4 regions of the Peribacillus sp. NPDC097197 genome follow, and region 2 is predicted to be linked to each of the others. Evidence: riboswitches for the same ligand, from Rfam matches in the RefSeq annotation. Region 2 holds a riboswitch; each other region holds the start of a gene.

Region 1 (6,201 bases), on a different contig from region 2:
TATCTTTAAGGGAATCCAACGCTTCTTTCAACTGAACTTCAGACACCGTCATCCACCTCTTTTTCTAATTAAGTATGAATTATTACATTGTAATGTTTATAAATAGTGTACTCCCCATAAGCAAGCTTTGTCAATATATCTACACCCTTAGTTTATTCCTCATTCATTTAATTATTTCCTGTTTTTCTAGTTGGTCCTAGTATCCCTTTTTAGGGTCGATGATATTAATGAAATCCTTTCCGTCTTTTAGGTAGACTTTCATGTTTTCCTCAAAGATTGAAAAGGTCCTTGGTAAATATTCGCCGCTTTTGCTTGATAGGTGCGGGGTTACCGTGACCTGCTCCATATTCCAGAATGGGTGGCCCTTCACTAGCGGTTCAGGTTCGAATACATCCAGTATCACATGAGCGAGTTCATGCTCCTGCATGGCCTCTATGAGCACGTCTTCCTTGAACAGATCTCCCCGTCCTATATTCACGAAGACGGCTGTACGTTTCATTGCCTTAAAATGTTCTTTCTTTAACAAATCCTTCGTTTCATCCGTACTAGGCAAGACGCTTACGATATAATCCGCTTTAGGCAATGCTCTCTCAAGCTCCGTAAGGGCGTATAGATGATCGATGTGTTCGACGGCTTTCCCACTACGATTCACTCCGAGGGTCGTCATTCTAAAAGCCTTGGCAAGACGTGCCACTTCCCCTCCAATTGCCCCCGTTCCTAGGATAAGCATCGTTTTTCCATTCAACTCGCCTACTTCTATCTTCCGGTCCCAGATTTCTCCCGCTTCATTCTCAATTAGTTGTTTTAATTTCTTTTCATACTGTAAAAGCATGCCGATTGTATATTCAGCCATCGGGATTTTATGGATGCCCCTAGCGTTGGTCACCATGATTCCGCGTTTCTCAATGGCGGCAAAAGGCATTAACTCCAATCCGGCACTCATGACCATGATCCATTTCACGTTCACTGCCTCTTCAATGATTTCATCGGTTAAATCTTCTCCATATGTAATAAGAACTTCGGCCTCTTGGAGCTTTTCATCCGCCCAAGTTTCTTGATACATGAATGTCAAATCGGGAAATGCTTGTGCCATCTTCTTTTGAATATCTTCATTCGGAATGATTGTTGAAAATACTAACATGATTATCTCTCCTTTTCTTTACATAAAAAAAACACGGGCACTGAATGTCCCGCGCAACTTTCTATGAGGAGGTATTCCCTTACTAAATCATATTCAGGGGTCCTCTATTTGAGTTGGACAAACGCCTCTCCCTATTAAAAAGGGCTTTATTTTAATTGATTTGGATTCAATTCGCATAATTCCGGTGGCACGAATAAACCGTCCTTACGAATCAGTATATCATCAAAGTAGATTGCTCCGCCCCCATATTCGGGTCGCTGGATCAAGACCATGTCCCAATGAGACAATGATTGATTTCCATTATCGGCCTCTTGGTAAGCTTGACCAGTGGCAAGATGCAGACTGCCGCTAATCTTCTCGTCGAATAGGATATCACCCATCGGTTCCATGATATACGGATTGATTCCCAGGGCGAATTCCCCGATGTACCGGGATCCTTCATCCACATCGAGCAAACGATTCATTTGGTCCGACTGGGTGGAAGTAGCTTTCATGATTTTCCCCTTTTGAAACGAAAGGGTTATCCCATCAAATACCTTCCCTTGGTAGGAAGAAGGTGTATTGAAGGAGATCGTGCCATTGATACTGTCTTTTACCGGTGCCGTGAACACTTCGCCATCTGGAAGATTGTTTTTACCAGCGCAAATGACGGCGGGGATATTTTTAATGGAAAAAGTCAGGTCAGTCCCCGGCGATATGATCCGGACTTGATCCGTTTGATCCATCCAATCCTTTAGAGGCTTCATGGCGCTTTCCATTTTGTGATAATCCAGTGTGCACACGTTTAACAAGAAATCTTCATACTGCTCAAAGCTCATGCCGGATCTTTTTGCAGAACCGATGGTCGGATAATTCAGTAGCACCCAGCGCCGGTTATTGACGAAGAACATGGTGGACGTTTTCATGGCATCCTCCTGAAGACGATATCTCTCATGAGTGACACTCACTCCTCGCTCTTCATTTCCATCGCCTGATATGATGATGACTGCATCCACATCTTCGTATTTCTTATAATTCCATTTCGATAAGGTATCGAGCTGTTCCTTAACATTTCCTTTTAGCAGATGACTGGTAATTTCGTCATCTTCAAGTTCCACATAAGGATAGGCCCCCATTCTATAGGCTTCGTCAATCAGTTCCTTCAATAGGGCTTTGGCTGCAACAGGCCCACGGATCAAGACCCGCTCTTTCGCCTGCAGCCTCAGTGAATGATGAATCAGCTGCTTGGCAAGCTTGATAAGTCGCTCATCCTTCATTAGCCTGTACCTTATTTTTCTAGGTCGCGAAGAGTTTCCAACGCTTCTTCGACGTGGCCCTTTACTTTGACTTTACGCCATTCTTTAACGATCGTTCCTTCCTTATCAATCAGGAAAGTCGAACGCTCAATGCCCATGTATTCCTTACCGAAGTTCTTTTTCAATTTCCATACACCATATAATTCAGCGGCTTCTTGCTTTTCATCAGCAAGCAACAGGAAAGGCAACCCATGTTTTTCAATGAACTTTTCATGACGTGTTACCGGGTCCGGGCTAATGCCTATGATGACAGCATCAAGCTCTTCGAATTGTTCATTAGCATCACGGAAATCACAAGCCTCCGTCGTGCAACCGGGTGTCATGTCTTTTGGGTAAAAATATAATACAACGTGTTTACCCTTGAATCCTGATAGGGTAACTTGTTCTCCGTTGTTTGCTGGTAATTGAAAGTCTGGTGCTTTTTCTCCAATTTCGACCGTCATTCTAAACCCTCCATTTCTTTCATCATGGTAAGCGTACCCAATAATCGAAAGAAACACAACTTTCATTTCTTGTTCTTTCTTTCCTTCTGTTCAAAATCGATGACAGCCCTGATCACAAATGCCGCAGGAAGCGTATAGCCAATGAATGCTTGGATTGTCGCGATCATCCGGCCAATGCCGATTGGGGAGATATCCCCATATCCGACGGAGAACATCGTCATCGCACTAAAATAAAATGAAGTCTTCAGCTGCTCGGAAAAGGTTCCATCCAAGCGATTGCCCATATCAAGAATCACCGAATGATTCTGAAGCTCGTATAATAAATAAATCAGTGCAAAACCGACTAATAATGTCGCATATAAATTGCCGAGCCACAGCATATCTTCAAGAGAAAACTTCTTTGCCTCCGACTCAGAAAGAAATAAGGTCCGAATGCTCATCACCATGCAAAAGATAATCCCCACAATCAAAATATAAAAGGTCATCCCCCACGCCTCATTTCAAAAACAACCCACTTCCCTTATACATACTCTTTTGCGAGTCAATATATGCTCGTTTTAGGGGTCAGACCCTATTTCCCAGCTGCTGCACCATCAAGAAAACATAGATACAGCATGGGTTCTCGTGCCACATGGTGGGGGTCAGACCCCATTTCCCGACTTTTTCCTTGTTGACCCATTTGGCCGGGATATGCTAAGATGGGTTAAGTTTTTATAATATTTTGTAAATTTTAGTTTCCGTGTTTATGCGGACGGAGTTTTTTATGAATTTCATATGTGGAGATAGGTTCCTAAGCTTTTTAGGATTAAAAGGGAAGTCCGGTGTAATTCCGGCACGGTCCCGCCACTGTAATGGGAATGTATAGCGCTTTTGTTTGATGCCACTGGTCTTTTTGGATTGGGAAGGCTTTTAGTGCTAAGTAAGAGTTCCCTGAGTCAGGAGACCTGCCTATTTCGACAACACTGTTTTAACCTACGGGAGATAGGGAGGTGTTAGGGACCTTATAATGATAAGGGGTATTTTCGTGCCCCTTTATTTTAAGCATTTCTAACTTTCTCTTTTGACGGTTAGGGGTGCTTTTTTTGTTGTTATTTCATTAAAAGGAGATGGATGTGTTGAAAAGTAGTAATATAGGGTACCCACGAATCGGTGAGGATCGTGAATGGAAACGTACATTAGAGGCCTATTGGGCTGGAACATTAAATGAAACGGAATTCATGGCGCAATTGGAAGCGATCCGTTTAGGCAATTTGCAAAAACAAAAAGATCAAGGCATCGATATCATCCCGGTCAACGACTTTACGTTATATGATCAAATGCTCGATATGTCCGTCATGTTCGGCCTGGTGCCAGAACGCTATTCGGCTTATAAAGGTGGCATGGTCCCCCTTTCCGTTTATTATTCAATGGCCCGTGGGAACAAGGATGAAGTCGCTTCCGAAATGACGAAATGGTTCAATACAAATTATCACTATATCGTTCCAGAGCTAAAACAGTCCCAGCTTACGTTGACAGAAAACAAGCCGCTTGCCGCTTACCGCGAAGCCAAGGAAAAACTAGGAATCGATACGAAACCGGTTATAGTCGGACCTTACACATTCATTTCTTTGTCAAAGGGCTATGATAAAAAAGATCTTCCGGCCATCATCCTGAGCCTGTTGCCTTTATACACAAAAATTTTGCGAGAGCTGGAACAAGAAGGCGTGAAGTGGGTGCAGATCGATGAACCTTCCCTTGTTTCTTCCCTTTCCAAAGACGAGATGAAAACTGTTACATACCTGTATGAAAAATTGAACGAAGCTGTCCCCAACCTGAACATCATGCTGCAAACATACTTTGATGCTGTAGAGCACTACCAAGAAGTGATCGACTTGCCCGTTCAAGGAATCGGCCTTGATTTGGTCCATGACAAAGGAAAAAATCTCAGCAATCTTCAAACAGTCGGTTTCCCGCAAGATAAAATACTTGGGGCCGGTGTGATTGACGGGAAAAACATTTGGCTTTCTGACTTGACGAAAAAAATCAAGTTGGTCGAGTCCATTACGAAACACGTAGCCGAAGATCGAATTTGGCTTCAACCTTCCTGCTCCCTGCTACATGTTCCAGTGACGGTTCGAAACGAGACAGAATTAGCTAGCGAAGTGAAAGAAGCCCTTGCCTTTGCTGATGAGAAACTAGAAGAAATCACACTTTTGGTCAGAGGAAACAACGAAGGTCCAGAATCAATCGAAGAAAAGGTGACGGCAAACAAAGCTGCATGGCAGACCTTAAATAATTCAAAGGCCAGAAACCATAAAGACGTTCAATCCGCTGTCGAACAGGCGAAGCAGCAATCCCATGGCCGTACCCTGCCATTTAAACAGCGCTATCAAAAACAACAGGCGTATTTCAACCTGCCCTTCCTTCCAACCACGACAATTGGAAGCTTTCCGCAGACCGCGGAAGTTAAACAGGCCCGCGGGAAATTCAAACGCGGTGAATGGACGGCTGATCAATATGAAGCATTCGTGAACGAGGAGATTAGCAGATGGATTGATATCCAGGAAGAAATCGGATTGGACGTCCTTGTACACGGGGAGTTTGAACGAACCGATATGGTCGAGTTTTTCGGCCATAAATTGGGCGGATTCGTCTTCCTTGAAAAAGGCTGGGTTCAATCATACGGCTCCCGCTGCGTAAAACCTCCCGTCATCTATGGAGATGTCCATTTCCTCGATCCGATGACGGTCAAAGAAAGTGTGTATGCACAAGCCTTGACGAAAAAAACGGTGAAGGGAATGCTGACCGGTCCTGTTACGATTCTGAACTGGTCGTTCGTCCGTGACGATATTTCACGGGAAAATATCTGCTATCAATTGGCATTGGCCTTGAAACAAGAAGTAGAGGCACTGGAATCAGCAGGGATCAAAATGATCCAAGTCGATGAACCAGCCCTGCGTGAAGGCCTTCCATTGAAAAAAAGCGACCATGATGAGTACTTAAACTGGGCGGTCCATTCATTCTTGATTTCCACTTCGAGTGTGGAAGATACAACGCAAATACACACCCATATGTGCTATTGTGATTTCAACAGCTTCATGGATGTCATCTCCTCCCTTGACGCTGATGTGATTTCCATTGAAACGTCCCGCAGCCACGGCGAGCTCGCTTCCGCATTCGAGGAGAAAACATATGAAAAAGGAATCGGCCTTGGTGTGTATGATATTCATAGCCCTCGCGTTCCTGCAGTGGAAGAAATGGTCGATATGATCGAACGTGGCATCAAGGTACTGGATAAAGACCAATTTTGGATTAACCCTGACTGTGGCCTGAAAACAAGGGG
Region 2 (6,201 bases):
CAATCAGGAGGGTCGCCAATGACCAAATCTAGGATAAATGCCAATGTGATTGCATAAAGATGGTGAAAAATCATAAGCTTTCAATCCGTTTCCTACTATTTTCAATCGCTTCCACTGTACAGTCATAAACGCCACGGCTAATTAACTTCCCGAGAGGCGTGATGGTACCCGCATAACGGAGGGTGGTTCCTCTTTGTGTGGCTGCAATCAAGATGCTATCCGTCGATGTTCCAGTCGCCCATGTGTTTGTCACCTGATCTAAGACATGTAGGTCATGAAGCGCTTTAACCTTCGCCTCGGTAGCTGTCACGATACAGTGAATGAACGCTTCTTCCGCCAAATGGCCATTCACGAAAACCCAGGTATTGATCGTACCCGGCGATGAAGTCCATGAATGCCTGTCTGCCAAAGAGGCATCGATGGCATTCCCTACCCCCGCTGTTACCATGATGAATATCGAAAAACCCTCATCTCTTAGAAGTCGATATGACACTGTATCCAAAAACACGGCCGTCATCATTCCGACGGTTTCCTGCGGTTCAAATCCGTATGTCTTCAAATACTCAGCCATTTCAGCAATATGGTCATCACAATTGTAATCGTAGTGGACATGTCGATTAACAAAGTGCTGATGCCACCCCGTTCCCGAACCAGTTACGCCGGATGACATGGTTCTAAGCGGAATGGGTGAACTTAAATGAAGGAACTCCGGAGCCTGGTTCAGATAACTTTCATTGATCTCCAAAGGGTCCAGCTCTCCTGTATGCTTCTCGGGTACAATGAACATTTGCGGCTTAGGTAAGGCAGGATGAGGATGTTTTTCGATTTTTGTCCTATATACCTCCTGAATCCGCTCCTGCTGAAGCACTTCATTCGGCACGTCAATCACTTGGACTCGCCCTTTTTCAAGCAACATCAGGCGATCGCAATATAAGCCAGCCAAGTTCAAGTCGTGAAAAATTGAAATGACCGTCAATTGTTGTTCCTTAGCCATTTTCCTCATCAAATCAAGAAGTTCTTTTTGATAAGACAGATCCAGGTGGTTCGTCGGTTCGTCGAGAAAAAGGATTTCCGGTTCTTGTGCAAGAGCTTGTGCCAACAAAACACGTTGTCTTTCCCCGCCTGACAAACGTTCAAAATGCATTTCCTGAAAGACTGCCACTCCCGTTTGCATCATCACGCGTTGAACGATTTCTTCGTCTTCAGACGTCCAACTATGAAACCACCCTGTTTGATGGGCATATCGCCCAAGGGCAACGGTCTCTTTTACTGTATAGGAAAAAGCCAATGAGGAATGCTGCGGCAAAACGGCGATGACCTGTGCCAGTTGTTTGGACGAATATCCCTGTAGGTCTTTCCCCTTAATATCGATGGTTCCCGCCTGATACGGCAGGATACCGCTAAGCATCCCCAATAGCGTCGTTTTCCCACTTCCATTCGGACCAAGAATACCGAATAATTCTCCTTTTTTCACATCAAACGAGACGGAGTCCAAAACCGTTTTATTATCATATCCTCCTGTTAACCCTTTAACTTCAAGCATACACTTCTACCCTTCTCTCCGTCTCTTTAATAAAATAAATGCGAATGCCGGCGCACCGATAAGCGAAGTAATAACACCTATCGGCAATTCTGTCGGTGCGATGATCGTTCGTGCCACCAGATCAGCCAATATTAAAAATCCGCTTCCCACAATCAATGATAATGGCAACAGATGCGTATGGTCTGGCCCCCAAATCCTGCGGACCAAATGGGGGATGACCAGCCCTACAAAGCCAATCGTCCCTGATACGGCAACGGCAGCCCCTGTCAGTATCGAGCCGGCGATCAGAATCAGCATCTTCCTCCGCTGAACATTCACGCCTAGGTGCCTCGCACGGTCTTCCCCAAATGTCATGGCATTCAATTCGTGGGTGTTCATCATCAATACGAGAGAACCAACGAGGAAAAATGGCAAAATGATCGTGACATGACTCCAACCACGCATCGAGACACTTCCCATCAGCCAGCTGATGATTTGCCTTAACTCCTCACCCGTCAATGCAATCATCAATGAGATGAAAGCACTTAAAAACGAGCTGAAAATGATGCCGGTTAAAATAATCGTTTCTACCTTCATGGAACGATCCATTTTTCTTGCAAAGGTCAATACGCAAAAAATCGTCAACAATGAAAAAAGAACGCTTAATGTAGGCAGTGTATATAGGCCCAAAAACGGCAGTGACAAATTCAAAAACAACGTTAATACTGCACCAAGCGAAGCCCCTGAGGATATTCCCAGGGTATAGGGGTCAGCTAGGGGATTCCTGAGCAATCCCTGAAATGCTGCCCCTGCTATTGCAAGGGATGCCCCAACCAAACTTGCAAGCACGACCCTCGGCAGGCGGATGTTCATCACGATATTCGTCAGTGTCCCATCCGGTTCCATGGCCAGGGGCAAATGAAGGACTTCCTTGCCAATGATTTGCAAAAGCACTGGTATCGGAACAGAAACCGATCCTAAGGAAACACCGATCAATATCGAAATAACCAAAAATGATAGGGCAAATACATAGGCCAATGCCCGTTTAGTTTTTAAATACGTTCGGATAGACTGATTTGGCAAGTTCCTCTACTCCCTCTATAAGCCTAGGACCGGAACGAGTGACAATATCTGAATGGACATCGAAAACCTCACCATTCTTAACTGCCTGAATGTCGGCCCATCCATTTCTTCCCGTTACCTCTTTGACTGGATCTCCTGTGTAATAACCATAGGTTGTAATGATGACATCCGGGTTGGCCGCTATCATCGACTCTTCATCGAGTTTTACCCAGCCATCCAATTCACCTGCGACATTATCCGCTGAAATGATGTCCAGCATTTCATCCATGAAAGTATTTTTTCCCGTTGTATAGATTTCAGGTGACGGTGAAACCTCTACAAAAACACTTTTTCTATCCTCACTCTTGATTGCCTTAGCCTTTTCTTTGATCTTTTCCAGCTTGTTCTGCATCGTCTTGACGATTTCCTTTGCCTTATCCAGTTCCCCTATTGCCGTTCCAATCATCTCGATAGACGTATACACTTCTTTAAAGCTTTTAGCATCATTGACGATTATAACTGGAATACCCGCATCCTTAAGCTGTTGGATTCCTTCTTTGGAATTATGGGCACTCTCATGAGCAAGAACGATATCAGGCTGCAAGGCTAAAATCATCTCTGTATCTATTTCCATTCCACCTATCTTCTGAATATCTTTCGTTTCTTCCGGGTAATTGTCATTTTCAGACACTCCAATCACTTTCTCACCCGAACCTAGCGCAAAGACCGCTTCTGTATTACTTGGGATTAATGAAACGATTTTTTCTGGTTTCTGCTCGATGGTGACTTTGTTACCCACTGCATCTTGTAACGAAAGCGGGAAGCCCTGGTTAACAGCTTGTTTTGTCGACTGGTTTTCTCCTGTTCTATCCTGAGAGGCATCGCTACAGCCAACCAATATACCGACCATCAATCCCATCACAAGCATGAAACTATATATCTTCCTCATCTTAAAACCTCCATCATTTTTGTGTTCATTTCTGGACCTTCACACATGTGTTGCGAATATCAAAAGCCATACAAAAAAGCATCCCCCATCAAAACGGAGGATGCTTGTATGGCAACGGAACAAAAAAGGGACATAGCTCTGCCACACACCTCCCCATCCGCGTGGTTACCGGTGTACAATTTTGGCAGGTCTCCTGGCTCATGGTCATTGCTAACGGCACCTTCCCATATTATTCATACAGTGGTATACATCCGTTAACTCCCATTTACAGTGGCGCGACCGCGTTGGCATTTCACCAACTTCCCTTTCAAGTCCTTACAGACACCAAATTGTTCATATGTATATAATTTCACTGCCTTTCATTATACACCATATAGGAAATCGTATTATATGATATTTCAGATTACTTTAAATTAAGATTTGGAACGCAAAAAGGCAACCATCACATGGCTGCCTTCTATAGCTTTAGATGTCACTATTAAAACGGCATGTACTTTGATCACGTAAAAGACCTAGATCTTTCGGCACCATCGTTTCAATCAAAAAGTCATCCTCTTCCTCATAAATGATTTTCTTCATTTCGATTCCGAAGTACTCTTTCATCCGGGCTTCCGTCATCACTTCGCGGACTTCGCCATACACCACACGCTTTTCCTTGGCAGTCATTAAAACATGGTCAGCCAAGTAGAATGCGTGGTTCGGATAATGCGTGTTTATGATACAAGAAATGTTCTTCTCTTTCGATAACCGCTTAAGTGTCTGTAAAATCACGATTTGCTTTTGAATATCAAGATGCGACTCCGGCTCATCAAGAATCAATACATCCGGATCCGATACAAGCGTCCGGGCAATCAAGGCCAGCTGCAATTCCCCACCACTAACGGAATTACAGGACTTTTTGGCAAGGTGAGCAATGCCAACCATTTCAAGAGCAGCGATGGCAGCCTCCCGATCCTTTGCAGAAGGCTGGGACAGCGTACTGATATAAGGCGCCCTTCCCATAATGACAAGCTCTTCCAAAGTAAATCCGAAAACCATTTTATGTGCCTGAGGAACATAACCGATTCGTTTCCAGATCGTTTTGCGTGATAGCGCAGTAAGCGGCTTTCCGTCGATGAGCGTTTGACCCTTTTTCCAATCAAGAAGGCCGGTGATACACTTCAGCATCGTGGTTTTACCGGCACCGTTCGGGCCAAGGATCGCCATGATCTCTCCGTCATTCAACGAAAAGTCAATGTCGGTCTGGTAAAGAAAAGGAGCTTTCTCTCTTTTTTTAGCATAGAAAAAATTCCCTCCCTGCACCTCGATTTTCATGACCACCCACCTCCTGTCTTTCTAAGTAGAATCGCAAAAAATGGTGCGCCGATAACGGCTGTCAATATCGATAGCGGAATTTCCGTAGCCGTTACAGAACGAGCCAGATTATCGATCAGGAGTAAATAGGCGCCACCAACCGATAGGGATACCGGTAAGACAAGTTGATTGTTGTTCCCGACAAGCATTCTTGCCACATGAGGGATAATCAATCCAACCCAGCCAATGATACCGGCTATCGCTACAGAAGAAGCCGTAATTAACGTCGCACCAAGAATGACCGTCCACTTCAATCTAGTGACCGGGATACCTAGCGATTTTGCTTCATCCTCAGGTAAGGTCAGTAAATTGATTCTCCAGCGTAGTGAATACAAAATCAAGATGCCGACAAGGATGATTGGTCCACCCACATATAAATCCTTGTATGTGGCCGTTCCAAGGCTTCCCATTAACCAGTATGTGATGGCTGGCAGCTTTTCCTCAGGGTCGGCGACAAACTTAATTAACGAGATCAACGCTTGGAAAAGGGCGGAGGTGACAACCCCAGCCAAAACAAGCATGAAGACCGGTGAATCTTTTTTGCCGCTGATTATGAACGTGAAAACGATGGCGGCTAAACCACAGCCAAGTGCCAAGACTTGAGATGCAAAACCATGTCCCAATAATAAAATCCCAAGGGAAGCACCGAACCCAGCACCTGCAGACACTCCTAGGATATCGGGACTGACCAAGGGATTGCCGAACATCCCTTGGAAAGAGGCGCCTGCAATCGATAGGCCCGCACCGATTAACAAGGCCAGTAAAATTCGTGGCAGACGTATTTGAAGGACCACTGTTTCTTCCATCTGTGTCCATGTTGGCTCGATTGGAAACACGGTTGAAAGCAATATTTTAATTTGAGTCCCTAAGTCCATTCCAAAGCGTCCGATGCTCAATGATAGGAGAACCATCGCAATGGGCAATATCCAGAAGAGGACCGTTTTCCATTTTTTCATTTTCATTCCCTACTTTACTGTTTTGCGGCTTCGGAAGATGGGTGAAGAATGTTCTCTACTTGTTCTTCCGTTACATCATAATCATAGAACTCTGAGTAGTAATCCGTGATTTCATCCTTCATATCATAATCAAATAGCTCGGGATGATTTTTCTGAGCCATCCATTTTAACATAAGAGGTGCATCACCGCTTGGTGGGAACCATCTATAGATGCCCAGCGGAATTTTATATACATTTCCTTCTTGTACAGCACTGACCTGACTCCAATCTTGTCCCTTCACTGTATTGTTCGTTAGGTCTTCAGGCTGAGTTGTCGAAAAGTTTGTAATGTAGATGATATCCGGGTTCCATTTGTAGAT
Region 3 (6,201 bases), on a different contig from region 2:
CAGAACCATTAGGAGGGGTCGTCCATTCACGCACTCAAACATGGGAGCCAATCTTTACGCCAGGGCATTCGAGGGACCATATGGTTTACCTGAACCATAGTAATGGCATGCTGTTTTCGGGTGACCTGTTTGTAACGCCGAAAACGAAGCTAGTTTTAAGGGAAGAATCTATCCCGGTCATCATGGAATCCATCAAGAAACTGCTTCAGTATGATTTTAAAGAGGTCTTTTGCTGCCATGCCGGATATGTCCCGAACGGAAAGGAAATGTTTGAAAGAAAGCTCAGTTACTTGGAAAATCTGCGCGGTGAAATTCTGCGTTTGCATGATCAAGGATTGGAAGTCCATGAAATTCAGCAAAACGTGTTGCCTAATCGGTATCCGCTTATCGAGATATCCGGTCATGAATGGGATTCGGAGCATATCATTACATCGATCCTGAAAGAGAGTAGGGTGTATTCAGAGGACAGGAAGAAATGATGAATAAGAGGAAAGAGGATAGATAGGGCCCAAGAACAAGGCAGGAGCCTCATTGTAATCCTAGTGAAAATTTGATACAGTTAAACTGAAAAATAGTATTTCGTCTAGAAATGGGTGCAGATAAGAAAGTGTAGCTTATCTGCTTAAAAGGGAAGTCGGTTAGAATCCGACGCTGTCCCGCAACTGTAAATGAGAGCGATTCGAAGGAATGCCACTGTCTTTTTTGCAAGAAAAGATGGGAAGGTTCGAAAAGCGATGATCATGAGCCAGGAGACCTGCCCGTTTTTAGCACAACGCCAGAAACCTACGAGGATAGGGGGTGTTAAGTGCGAAAAATTAGCAAGAACATGCTTTCTTATTTTTGTAGAAAAATGGGGAATCATGGTCATTTTTGTTATGTTTCGTTTGCACTCTAACAACTTCTGAATGGGAAGTTGTTTTTTGTTTTTTACAAGTCCATATTGGACAATATTCAAAAAGAATCCTGTTAATTAGACAGGACAGCTATCATAGGGGGCCATATCATTGTTTGGTACAGTTGAGCATTTTACGGACTATTTAAAAGCGCAAATCATGCGTAACTTTTGTGTGGAAGAAATGATATCTTTAGATGATTGCCGAGCAAGCTTGATTGAGGAAATCCAGGTTCATGGCAAAAACGTAGAAGATAGGAAAGAATACGAAGCAAATCTTGAAAGAGCCTTTAGCCAAGTGAATCTAGAAATATTCGGCTATCAAGAAATCAAGTAAAGAGCCGCCCATAAGGGAAGCCCTTGTTTTCAATCTTTATTGATGTTCGGTTCCGTTTCATCATGAAAGTCATGGGCTTCCTCAATGTTCAAGGTGTCCGCGGCTTCATAGACGTTTCCGCCAGCAAGTCCTTCATTGATGATACGATCGATATCGAGATATACAGAATCCTTACCGTCATACTCGGTATCCTTCAGAAATGTAATCTTTTCTTTATCCAAATGAAATCCCTCCTTGGCTTTTTATTAGTGTTAGCCAAAGAGGGATTCTTTATTCTATTTAGTCGTACACGTGGTACACCATTAAATCATGAATCATGCCCTTGAGTTTTTCTTCCTCTGACTCTACAGGCGGATTGGTTAACCACTCAATGGACCCATCTTTATGATAGAGGGCTTGGACGGCCAATTTATTGAAGTAAAAGGAAATCTTCCAGCCAGGTAAATTCTTGTGCAACGGCTTCCATTGAAAATGCGTAATCATATGTATAACCTCCATATCGCTGTTTCTCATTTCATTATAATGGAAAAAGCAGGATGGAGGTTATTTTCTTATGTGATTCGGAAAAGTTAATTCAATGAACAGGTTTTTTAAATGTAGTAGGCGGCTCGCTTCAATTTCCTCTTCATCAAATTGCATGGGTTTTGAATTGACTTCATAAATGAATAGAGCACCGGATGTATCTTCCCCGATATCAATGGAGAATTCCCCAAGAAAGCCAAACTTCCTGGAGAGGATGATTCCACATCTTTGCGCAATGTTCGCCAACTTCCTGTTTAACGGCCTCGTTTGTAGCTGCTGATAGGGAAAAAGCTTTCCCCCCCTTGGTGTATGGGTTGTGATTTCCTGGGTTTGCGACATCCTCACGCCCTTGCCGGTCACTTTATAAAACCCATTTTCATAATGAACAAGAATACGGTAATCGTATCGGTGTCCATTCAGTTTCTTTGGAATGACCGCTCGTTGGGCCAGATACCCCCTCTTTTTGAGCGACGCCTTATTGGCTTCCCAAAACGCGGAGAAATCAGAATACAATTCCTGATGTTTCAGGCTATTGAATTGGAGGGTGCCATCAGGTTTTTCTAGCAGGGTGTAGATGCCCTTACCTTGGCTTCCTTTGCATGGTTTCAAATAAATATGTTTGTGGAAATGTAAGAAGTCCGCTAGTTGGGTAGGGTCGGATAGGTCTATGGTCGATGGAAGATGGCGGGCTAGAGATCCATCTTCCGTCAATGCTTCGTACATCAAGTACTTATCTAAAAAATGAGGGTTGAATAAAGTGATACGATGTTCTTTAAAAAAGGAAAGGAGTTCTTGAAAACTTTCCGATGCTTCGAATCCCCTTTTGGGAATGCGATTATAAACGATATCGGGCAGTGGTAATTTTACCTCATTCCATGTGTTCGTTTGTGGAGAAAAGATGAAGCCTTTCATGTAGTTGGAAAGCAAGGATTCAACCGTGAATACATAGGCCAATATCCCATGATTCGATAAATATTGAGATAAATTCTGAAAAAGTGTCAAATTCCCCCCTATACCTGATTCCTTCTTTGGATCTAGAGAGGTCAAGATACCAACGACTAGCACCCGGTTTCCCGGAAATAAAGTAATCGGAAAAAGTGTCTGATCCTGGGTGTCCTGCTTAAAAGGGATTTCCTCATTCGCGGCTCCCGCATATAGCTGCATATCTTCCTCGTTATGGCTCCATCTCTCAGAGGGAACATCATAAAAAATGTTCATTTCTGTGTACCAATCGTTTGTGAAATCGTCTGTTCGGTAAGATAAATGGCATAATCAAGGCTGAGCTTCCTGGTTAAAAGTTCAAATTCCTTTAACTTTGGATGGGAAAAGATAGAACGGCCTGGTTTAGAATTAGCTTCGAACATCCATACTTGCCCTTTTTTATCCAATCCGAAATCGAAGCCGATTTCTCCTATGATGCCATCTAGGTGCTCCTCGATGCTTTCACTTAATATAAGAGCGGCTTCTGATAGCTTTTCCTCGATCCGTTTAGCTTCTTCGTCATCTCCGTATAGTTCGGCAACCGTCTTGATGACCCCGCCGCTTTTAATATGGGTCGTCACACTGCCAGCCCCGGAAACTTTTGCGGCGATGGCCGTCACTTGCCAAACCCCATTGCTGTCCTTGTTCGTATGGACCCTGAAATCCACTGGCCGCTTTGAAGAGCGGATTAACGGGATGCCTTGTTGAACGATCAGGTTCTCAAGCGGTCGATTATGAAATACATGTTTGAGGATGGATTCGAGTGTGGAAAACTTTTGTAATTTGTTTTCCTGTTCCTCATTTTTATACCGGCAATAGTAGACATTTTCATGCTTATCATACAGAATTTGATGAATGCCGAGGCCAAGGCTACCATGAATGGGTTTGATATAGACTTGGCGATAATGCGACAGAAGCGTCTCGACGACGGATAGAGATTGAAAAGGGTAGGTCTCCGGTAAAAATGGCAAAGCCCGATCATCCGCATTCAACCGTTCGTAAACATCCCATTTATTGAAGAAACCAGGATTGTACCAAGGAATCTTATATTCCTTTTGGAACTTTTGCTTCACTTCCTTTGGCCCCTCACGGTTTTCCGTCATTCGGTTGGGAAGCCGGTCATATACGACGTTGGGAAAAGGGAATTCATTGATCTGCCAGTTTTCCTTCTCATATACATATCCTTTAATCGTTTCTTGATCCCAATTGATGACATTCTCACCGAAAACAAAGGGGATACAACCGGTTGTTTGACTGAGAGAAAGTAATTTCGAAAAAAAGCCGGAACGTTCCCCAAGCGGTTTATTGGAAATGCCTGTGAAGCCTGATGAGAAAATTCCAATGAGCGGGCCGATATGAAGGCTCTTCCCGTATATAAATAAATGAAGGGGAGTATCGATCTCGTTGAACATCAAAGAATCTGCAAGACTATTCGAGAGTACGATTGATTGCTTGATGGCTGGATTTGGCTTGACGGCTGCAGGGCAGGAATGCTGCCCAAAATAAATTAATTCGATATCCCCCAGTTCCCCAAGGTCAGACGGATAAAAAAGGACGTGGCCGGGGATGTTGGCAATCTCTGCAGGGTATGTCTTTCGCATGGGTCATTCACCTGCTTTCAGAAGATGTTCGGATAAATATTGGCAATATTTGAACGGGGCTTGATAAATTTCTTTCATGGACTCTGGTTGGAGTGTTTGGATGATCTTTCTTCCGGGCTTGGAGTTAATGTCCAAAATCCAAATTTTCCCCGCCTTATCGATGCCTAAATCGATTCCAAGTTCGAATAGCCTTTGAAAAGCGCCTTCCGTCTCCACAGGGAGAGTCCGGAGGATATGCTGGATGGTTTGTTCGACGGTTACCGGGATGGAATCAGGATTCTTTTTCATGAAGTCTTCAAGCGATAAGGCTTCTCCGCCAGTCGTCAGATTGGAAGTGATATGATCTTGTTTCCCAAGACGAATGCCCCGCCCCCGTTCCAGCCACTGGTTTTTTTCGTTTTTCTGAAGCAAAATCCGTAAGTCGAATGGTTCGTTCTTCTGGTTGCTCAATTCTAAATAAGGTTGACATAGGTAACTATAGCGAGTTAATAAGTGCTGTAGCCATTTATTCAGTTGCGATTTTGATTCGAATTGGCGGTCATATTTCGTTCCTTTTTTGGTCATGGAGACGGTTGTGCCTTCCTTAGTTTTCGTCAGAAGGTAAATGCCAAGACCGCCTGATCCAAACTCGGGCTTAATGATGATTTTTTCCAGGCGTTCCATGTGCTCGATTATTTGCTCAGGTGTCGTGACCCGCTCCGTCTCTGGGAAAAAGGCTTGAAGCAGGGGATTGGTTTTCAATGTTCGGTAAACATCCCATTTGCCAGGGAGGCCAAGCCCAAGAAAATTCGAGTTTTCTTTTAACCAATTTATTTTCTCACGTATATCATTATGCTCACGGGAAATGCCATGAAAACAACGGTCATATACAAAATCAGGAAGGTCAAGTGAAGCAGGAAGCCAAACTTCTTTTTCCCCATCAAAGCGCTCGCCCTTGATTTTCTTCGAATCAACGTCCATATTTTCCGGTACGAACTTACAAACATTCATGCCAAGGGTTTTAGCCGTCTTGGCTAGCTCGGTGAAATAATGATTTTCTTGTGTATCTTTCGTGGACATTAGCCCTATTAACACGTGCCAGCAACTCCTTTTATGGATGGTCTTCACTCATTTATCGCATACATAAACTCAATAATCGACTTTACAGATGGCCGGAATGTTTCATAGGTACCTTGGAATTTTTTTGAGGGCTTCGAATTCACTTCTATGATCCAAGGATGCTTGTTACTATCAAGGGCTAAATCGATACCCAGCTCCCCAAATAATTCCGGATGGTTGTCATCAAGCGCAACTGCCGTCTTCTTGGCTAAACGGATGAGGCTTTGATATAAACGTTTGGCTTCTTGGTGATCCACGATCTCTTTTAAAAAGTCGGAACCGTTCTTCATGACACCACCTTGTGCGAGGTTAGAAACGATATTTCCCGAATCCCCGATTCGTGCAACCATGGAGGTGACCTTCCATTGATGCTGTCCGTTTTTATGAAGCAGGATGCGGAAATCCACTAATTTCTGATCGATCTCGAATAAGGAAATCCCCTTTTGAAGGATGTAAGCTTGATTCCGGCAAAACTTTTTCAAGGCCGAGAATAATTTCTCCTTCGTTTCGATAGTATGGATATTGTTTTCTGTTCCAGCATGCTCGATTACCCATCTGCCCGATGATTCGGTCAGCTTGCAGATATTCCGCCCCTGACTGCCTGTCGAGGGCTTTAGATAGCTTACTGGATGCTTATCTAAAAATGTCATGAAGGGTTCCTGTTCATTAAACATCACCGTCTCGGGTAAATGTGGAAGCAGGGTATAATCTGAGAGCAGAAGCTCATGCACATCATGCTTGGAAAGGAACCGCCCGTTGAACATGGGAAT
Region 4 (5,936 bases), on a different contig from region 2:
AGTATGGACCGGTTTTCTTTTTTAACCGCAGGATTTGTACAAAAGGGAGCCATTTCCTTCTATACAAATACCCTACGACAAGAAGTAAAGCTATGCATAAAATAATACCGGCACTCCACATTATTAAAGTATTTTGGCTTAAAAGGACACTTTTCTTAGTTGATCCAGGTTCATTTTCGGGTGTATCCGGGCGCTCTCTAGTCTGTGTCTCATCTTGCTCCACTAGTTTTTTGTCTTCCTGCTCGGTTTCCTCCGTATTTTCCGAATTCAAATCCGAATTGTAAAAATCCATTTGCCCATTGAATCCCTTCGTAGGCTCAAATGGTACCCATCCCAATCCTGAAAAATAAACCTCCACCCATGAATGGGCATTATTATTCGTCACTTTATAGGCGGATTCACCTTTATAAATTGATTTCTCCCCTTCCGTATATCCCTTTACCCATCTTGCCGGAATGTTGGCGGCACGTAATAAAATGACCATCGCCGTTGAATAATTATCGCAATACCCAATTTGGGTCTCGAACAAGAATTGATCCACATAATCCTGATTATCGCCTGGATACGGAATGTCTTCTTTAGAATAGCTGAATTCAGGACCGTCGAAGTGATTTTCTATCGCCTTTGCCTTATCGTACCAATTATCCTCATTCACCGTAAGTTCGTTGGCCAGTTCATAGATACGGGTTGGCAATCCCTCCGGAAGCTGTGTATTGCTTTCCATGAGGACATCCATCGTTTCATCCTGTTCCGTAACTTTCCGTAAGTCAGCCAGATCATAGCTAGGCATTTCATAAACCAGTTCATATTCTTTCGTGGTAAGAGGCTTACTGCCTTCGTCTACCGAAATGTACTTGTCCATATTTGTATAATATTTAAACCAATCTCCATTCTCAGCCTCTACCTTCTTCAGGTACCCTGATTGGGGATGAAGAAGGTGAGAGTAACTTTCCATCATGGTTACCCTTGTATTCATGTCTTCCGTTTTCAACACTTCAGGAATCTCAAATTCTTTTATATCCTTCAAATCCTGACCATTAGAGAAACTGATATAGTCTTCCATTCCCTCAACGGAAACCCACCCTTTTCCGGTATAGATATCTTTGTTCTCGACTTTCCAATAGTGTCCGGTATTGGTCGTATTATAAAAAATGACCGTATTGTCCGGCTCTATCGACCCACCAAGTGATGAATCATCTTCGTCATACCCCACCCGTTTTTCAACGGAGCTTTCATCACTTCCTGTCACCTTATCGGAATAAGAAACAATGAACGGTACAGGGTCCGGCCATTGTGACGCGAACTTCGGAGCAGTGAAACCAACGAGGACGCTTACTAACAGCATCCCCGCTAGCATGATGGCCCATTTACTGAATGAACCTCCTGAAAACACCAATCTCTCTTGTATGGACAAGCGTAGCATGGCCAACACACCAAGCATCGAAAACCCGATGATGATGATCCTGATCATGGCCATATCCCCATCATATGGTGTGAATGTATCGAGAATCGATAGGAAAATGATCGTTAATATATAAAGTAAAAATATGTTTCGTCTCACCGTCACCCAGTAATGAATCAAGTATGTCACAAGCCAAAGAAGCACGAAAAACAACAGCGTTCTAAAGGGGTTGGAAAGCAGCTCCCACTTCCCCTCATACATATTCGAAACGTTAGCCGTTATATCCAGCAAATCACCAGTAAGCCATTTGAAGGTCAGGAAAGGATCTGACGAATACAAGAAATGGACCGCAATTAATATAAAGGCACTTACGAGGATGAAACGCACAAACCAGTGGATACCAAAATAGTGTAGGAGCAAGGAAAATAACACAAAGATAATGAAAATCAAGATATTTCCTGTATCCGTAAGCTTCTCTACGGGTCGTAACCATTCGGTAATCAATAGAAGACCAAATATATATAAGAGAACATGCATCCACCTTTCCGATTTGGTAGAATCAGCGTTCATTTGCCTTCACCTCGGTTCGTTCATTTTGAAGGTGACCCTGTTCAAAGAAGACCAACTTTATTCCACGAGCCAACGCCACCGACTTCGCACGTATTTCCTCACCCGTGAAGTCTCCCTGACTTTTCACGCAAAATACCGTCATCGCTTTATTCCCGGTAAATGCATTCCAACCTTCTATCTTTTCCATCGTTAATTCGGACACAATGAATATTACAGAAGCGTTTGATGGTACAACTCCCTTGTTCTTCTTTCCATTCCAGACGTTTGTATGTGTGGCCCTTGATTTTGCAAGACGGTAAAAGAGTCTTCTCCTCTGTTTACTGCCTCCTTTAGCCGGTACGGCCTCCATTGATCCCGTACTGGTTAACCCAACATCCATACCCTTCTTTATCAAGGCATGCACCAAAGAGGCCGCAAGTACGATAGCTTCTTCGAAGAAGGGAGAGGCGTACTCATCAAGCATAATAAATACATCACGGTTTTTCTGCACTTCAAATTCCTTCGTCATGATTTCACTTGTTCGGGCCGTTGCCTTCCAATTTATCCAGGATAATTGATCACCCGGCTGATACTCCCTGATTCCGGACACGACCGAATGTTCCCGCTGTATTTTTTTCGTCGTACCAACTTGTCCTTGATCGAAGACATGCTCCAACTGTTTATAATTCAACTCCTGATAAGCCGGGAAAACGGTGAGTTTCAAAGGGGCATGCACTGTCGCTTCTTTTTCATAGAGTCCAAAGAAGTCCCCTATTTTGAAGCGAACCGATTGGATGACATGTTCTCCTCTTGGCAGATTCTCCAGGGTATATGTCAATTGGAAGGATTGTTTAAATCCTGGAAAAACCAATGTTTTCTTTTCCAGTTCCATCGGCAAATCCTCTTCTACCACCATATATAAAAGAGGCAGTCTGTTTTTCCGGGAGAATACCAATGTCATATCTACCGACTCTCCGGCCTGGCATTCGTGTTTACTAATTCTTCTCTCCACTTCAAAAGCCTGAAGTGGATAAAACAGCAGAATCATAGAGTACGCACCGAACGGCAAAAAGGTATAGAAAATGAACCAACTGATAAACCCGCCTTGAAACATCGCAAAACAAAAGGAAATGAGCATAAGCACTATGATCCCACAGACATTCCTGTTTTTCTTCAGTATGGTAAGCACATTCCGCATTAGGTCACGGCCCTCTTCACGGGTACCTGCGTCGTAGCCACTATCTCATGTATCACCATGTCAGCATTCACCCCCGAGTAATTCGCTTCCGGATTAAGGATTAGCCGATGGGTAAAAACGAACGGAACCAAATGCTGCACATCATCAGGTAAAACGTAATCCCTTCCCTTTAGGAGCGCATAGGCTTGGGCTGCCTTCATTAGGGCAATCGATCCACGTGGGCTCACCCCAAGATATACACTTTCATGCTTACGTGATTGATTGGCTAACTCGACGATATACGTCTTTATCGTATCATCCACGATCACAGCCTTTGCCTCTTTCTGCAAATCTATCAGTTCCTCTAACGAAATCACGGATTCCAATTCTTCAATCGGAGCCGTATATTGGGCCCGATGCAACACTTCTATCTCTTCTGCCACTTCCGGATACCCCATCTTCATTTTCAATAAAAAACGATCTAGCTGTGCTTCTGGAAGTGGGTATGTGCCTTCGTAATCAATTGGATTTTGAGTGGCCATGACGAAAAACGGTTGTTCCAGTTTCCTTGTCACACCATCCACCGTCACGCTTGCCTCTTCCATTCCTTCAAGTAGGGCGGATTGCGTTTTCGGCGATGTCCGATTGATTTCATCGGCCAAAATAATATGGCCCATGATTGGCCCCGGTCTAAAGATGAACTCTTGTTCCTTCGGATTGAAAATCGATACCCCCGTTACATCGGACGGTAGCAAGTCAGGCGTGAATTGAATCCGTTTGAAATCCGCCCCGATGGACTTCGCTAGCGCCCTGACCAAGACGGTCTTCCCCACGCCCGGGACATCTTCCAATAAGACATGTCCACCAGAAAGGAGCGCCACAAGACTTAGTTCTGCTATATCTCTTTTTCCAATAATGACCTTTTCAATGTTTTCCAAAATCATATCCAGTTTCTGATTCACTTGTTTATAAACCATTCTCTACCTCCCATGATTATGTAAATCACTCATGCTTAACCCTTATTTATTCGACATCCATTTTACATTAACCTCCAATTTATCCTTACAAAGTGAGTTTACTAGAATAATACCCCTATAAAAGAGATTTCTTGAAATCTTTTCACTATTTAAGTAATTAATTATGATAGACTGGTACTAAGTGAATATAAACCTTGCAGAAAATAGGTGCTGACTTGTCAGCTTAATAGGGAATTCGGTGTAAAACCGAAGCTGTTTCCGCAACTGTAAGTGCTAATGAAATAAGAAATATGCCACTGTTTGTGAATGAATCCGCACGCACGATACCATTCATTCAATCCAAATGGGAAGGTTCTTAGAGTAAAATGATGCACGAGCCAGGAGACCTGCCTTTTTTTTATCGTATTTTGCTCTTCGGAAGTTAGGAGGATTGTACGGCAATCTTCCATCTTTTTTTCCGTTCGAGATACATAGATGATTGTTTGCCGACCAATACCTTTGGTCGGCTTTTTCTTTTGCGCCGAAAAGCAATACGCAGGTCATTCACATTATTAAAAAGGAGGAAAAATTATGGCAAAGAAGGATACCCGCTTTTTATGCTACCCATTCATGCGCGAATCAGTTTCAACCGTTGATTATGAAATTCGCACCGATTCATTGACGACTCAAATGGGACTGGCAGCGTCGTTCACGAAAGAGATTCCTGAAGTCTACAGGGATTTAATGGAACTGTTGCCGATGGCTTATCATTTAAATGGTTCTGCCCGGGGGAAATTGGCCATAACCGAAGACGGTCTAAACCGCCTAAGTGAAATCTATGACTATTATGTCGCTGAAGTGAAAGAACGCATCGAAACATTTGTGCTACCCCAAGGATCGACGGCAGCCTGTATTTTGCATACTTGCCGTAGTGAAGCCAAGAAATCCGTCCGTACCTTGCATAAAGTCAGTACGGAAAAAGATGTGCCCGCGATTCTTTTTGATTATGCTCATTTGCTTGCCAATGTTCTATTCGTGATGGCTGTCTATGTCAATAAACAACTGGGTGTCGAAGAGATTCCCTTTATCAGCAAATCCTATCCAACCAAAACAATGAAAAAGAAAACGGAGGAATAAAACATGATAAGAACAGTAAGATCCAGTTGGATTGCCCTTCTGATGGTCGCCCTTTTCCTTACAGGATGTGCCTCGAATGATGATCAGAAATCGATAGAGAAAAAAGATCCTGCAACAACTGAAGAAGTCAAATCCTATACCGTCACCGATGATAGTGGAAAAGAAATCACATTTGATAAGGTTCCGGAAACGGTCGTTTCACTTCAACCCAGTAATACGGAGATTTTATATGCCCTTGGTGTAGGGAATAAGGTGATTGGAGCGACAGATTTCGATAACTATCCTGAGGAAGCTAAAGATGTCGAGCGTGTCTCTGATTCAATGACAATCAATTCCGAAAAAATCATCTCTTTGAAACCGGATGCCATCATTGCCTACACAATTGGCGATGAAGCAGCATTAAAGCCGCTTGAAGATGCGGGAATTCCCATTTTCATTATTAAATCAGCCGTGACCTTTGATGATGTATATAGCGATATTGATCAAATTGCCAAAGTCATGGGCGTAACGGACCAAGGGGAAGACCTAGTCAAAAACATAAAAAAACAAATCAAAGATGTTGAAGAAAAAGTGGCGAGTGTCGATTCTAAAGAAAAAACATATTTCGAAATCAGCCCTTCTCCGGAAATCTATACAGCGGGAGCTGAAACCTTCCAGCAAGAGATCTTGGCGTCTGCCGGTATCGAAAATATCTTTGCCGACCAAAAGGGCTGGG

Evidence for each region. Region 2 has a riboswitch for cobalamin ahead of ACQKL6_RS00260 (helical backbone metal receptor). Riboswitches for the same ligand answer to the same signal wherever they lie in the genome.
Region 1: it holds a riboswitch for cobalamin, as region 2 does, so the genes downstream of both, metE (5-methyltetrahydropteroyltriglutamate--homocysteine S-methyltransferase) here and ACQKL6_RS00260 (helical backbone metal receptor) in region 2, are expected to answer to the same signal.
Region 3: it holds a riboswitch for cobalamin, as region 2 does, so the genes downstream of both, ACQKL6_RS18190 (hypothetical protein) here and ACQKL6_RS00260 (helical backbone metal receptor) in region 2, are expected to answer to the same signal.
Region 4: it holds a riboswitch for cobalamin, as region 2 does, so the genes downstream of both, ACQKL6_RS18605 (hypothetical protein) here and ACQKL6_RS00260 (helical backbone metal receptor) in region 2, are expected to answer to the same signal.

Annotation. Positions count from the first base shown of each region.
Region 1 is NZ_JBNNST010000016.1:2,226-8,426, forward strand. It holds gene perR (peroxide-responsive transcriptional repressor PerR) at 1-52, opposite strand, end outside; gene ACQKL6_RS17265 (D-2-hydroxyacid dehydrogenase) at 197-1,141, opposite strand; gene ACQKL6_RS17270 (aminopeptidase) at 1,288-2,397, opposite strand; gene bcp (thioredoxin-dependent thiol peroxidase) at 2,409-2,879, opposite strand; gene ACQKL6_RS17280 (potassium channel family protein) at 2,942-3,364, opposite strand; cobalamin riboswitch at 3,647-3,845, shown strand; gene metE (5-methyltetrahydropteroyltriglutamate--homocysteine S-methyltransferase) at 3,986-6,201, shown strand, end outside.
Region 2 is NZ_JBNNST010000001.1:53,187-59,387, reverse strand. It holds gene cbiB (adenosylcobinamide-phosphate synthase CbiB) at 1-74, opposite strand, end outside; gene ACQKL6_RS00270 (heme ABC transporter ATP-binding protein) at 71-1,543, opposite strand; gene ACQKL6_RS00265 (FecCD family ABC transporter permease) at 1,550-2,605, opposite strand; gene ACQKL6_RS00260 (helical backbone metal receptor) at 2,568-3,533, opposite strand; cobalamin riboswitch at 3,700-3,877, opposite strand; gene ACQKL6_RS00255 (ABC transporter ATP-binding protein) at 3,999-4,847, opposite strand; gene ACQKL6_RS00250 (FecCD family ABC transporter permease) at 4,844-5,842, opposite strand; gene ACQKL6_RS00245 (ABC transporter substrate-binding protein) at 5,857-6,201, opposite strand, start outside.
Region 3 is NZ_JBNNST010000018.1:48,745-54,945, reverse strand. It holds gene ACQKL6_RS18195 (MBL fold metallo-hydrolase) at 1-479, shown strand, start outside; cobalamin riboswitch at 575-776, shown strand; gene ACQKL6_RS18190 (hypothetical protein) at 1,005-1,229, shown strand; gene ACQKL6_RS18185 (hypothetical protein) at 1,259-1,450, opposite strand; gene ACQKL6_RS18180 (YheE family protein) at 1,509-1,712, opposite strand; gene ACQKL6_RS18175 (YheC/YheD family protein) at 1,773-2,969, opposite strand; gene ACQKL6_RS18170 (YheC/YheD family protein) at 2,966-4,333, opposite strand; gene ACQKL6_RS18165 (YheC/YheD family protein) at 4,337-5,407, opposite strand; gene ACQKL6_RS18160 (YheC/YheD family protein) at 5,437-6,201, opposite strand, start outside.
Region 4 is NZ_JBNNST010000020.1:7,480-13,415, forward strand. It holds gene ACQKL6_RS18590 (transglutaminaseTgpA domain-containing protein) at 1-1,906, opposite strand, end outside; gene ACQKL6_RS18595 (DUF58 domain-containing protein) at 1,962-3,149, opposite strand; gene ACQKL6_RS18600 (AAA family ATPase) at 3,149-4,105, opposite strand; cobalamin riboswitch at 4,294-4,513, shown strand; gene ACQKL6_RS18605 (hypothetical protein) at 4,676-5,221, shown strand; gene ACQKL6_RS18610 (ABC transporter substrate-binding protein) at 5,225-5,936, shown strand, end outside.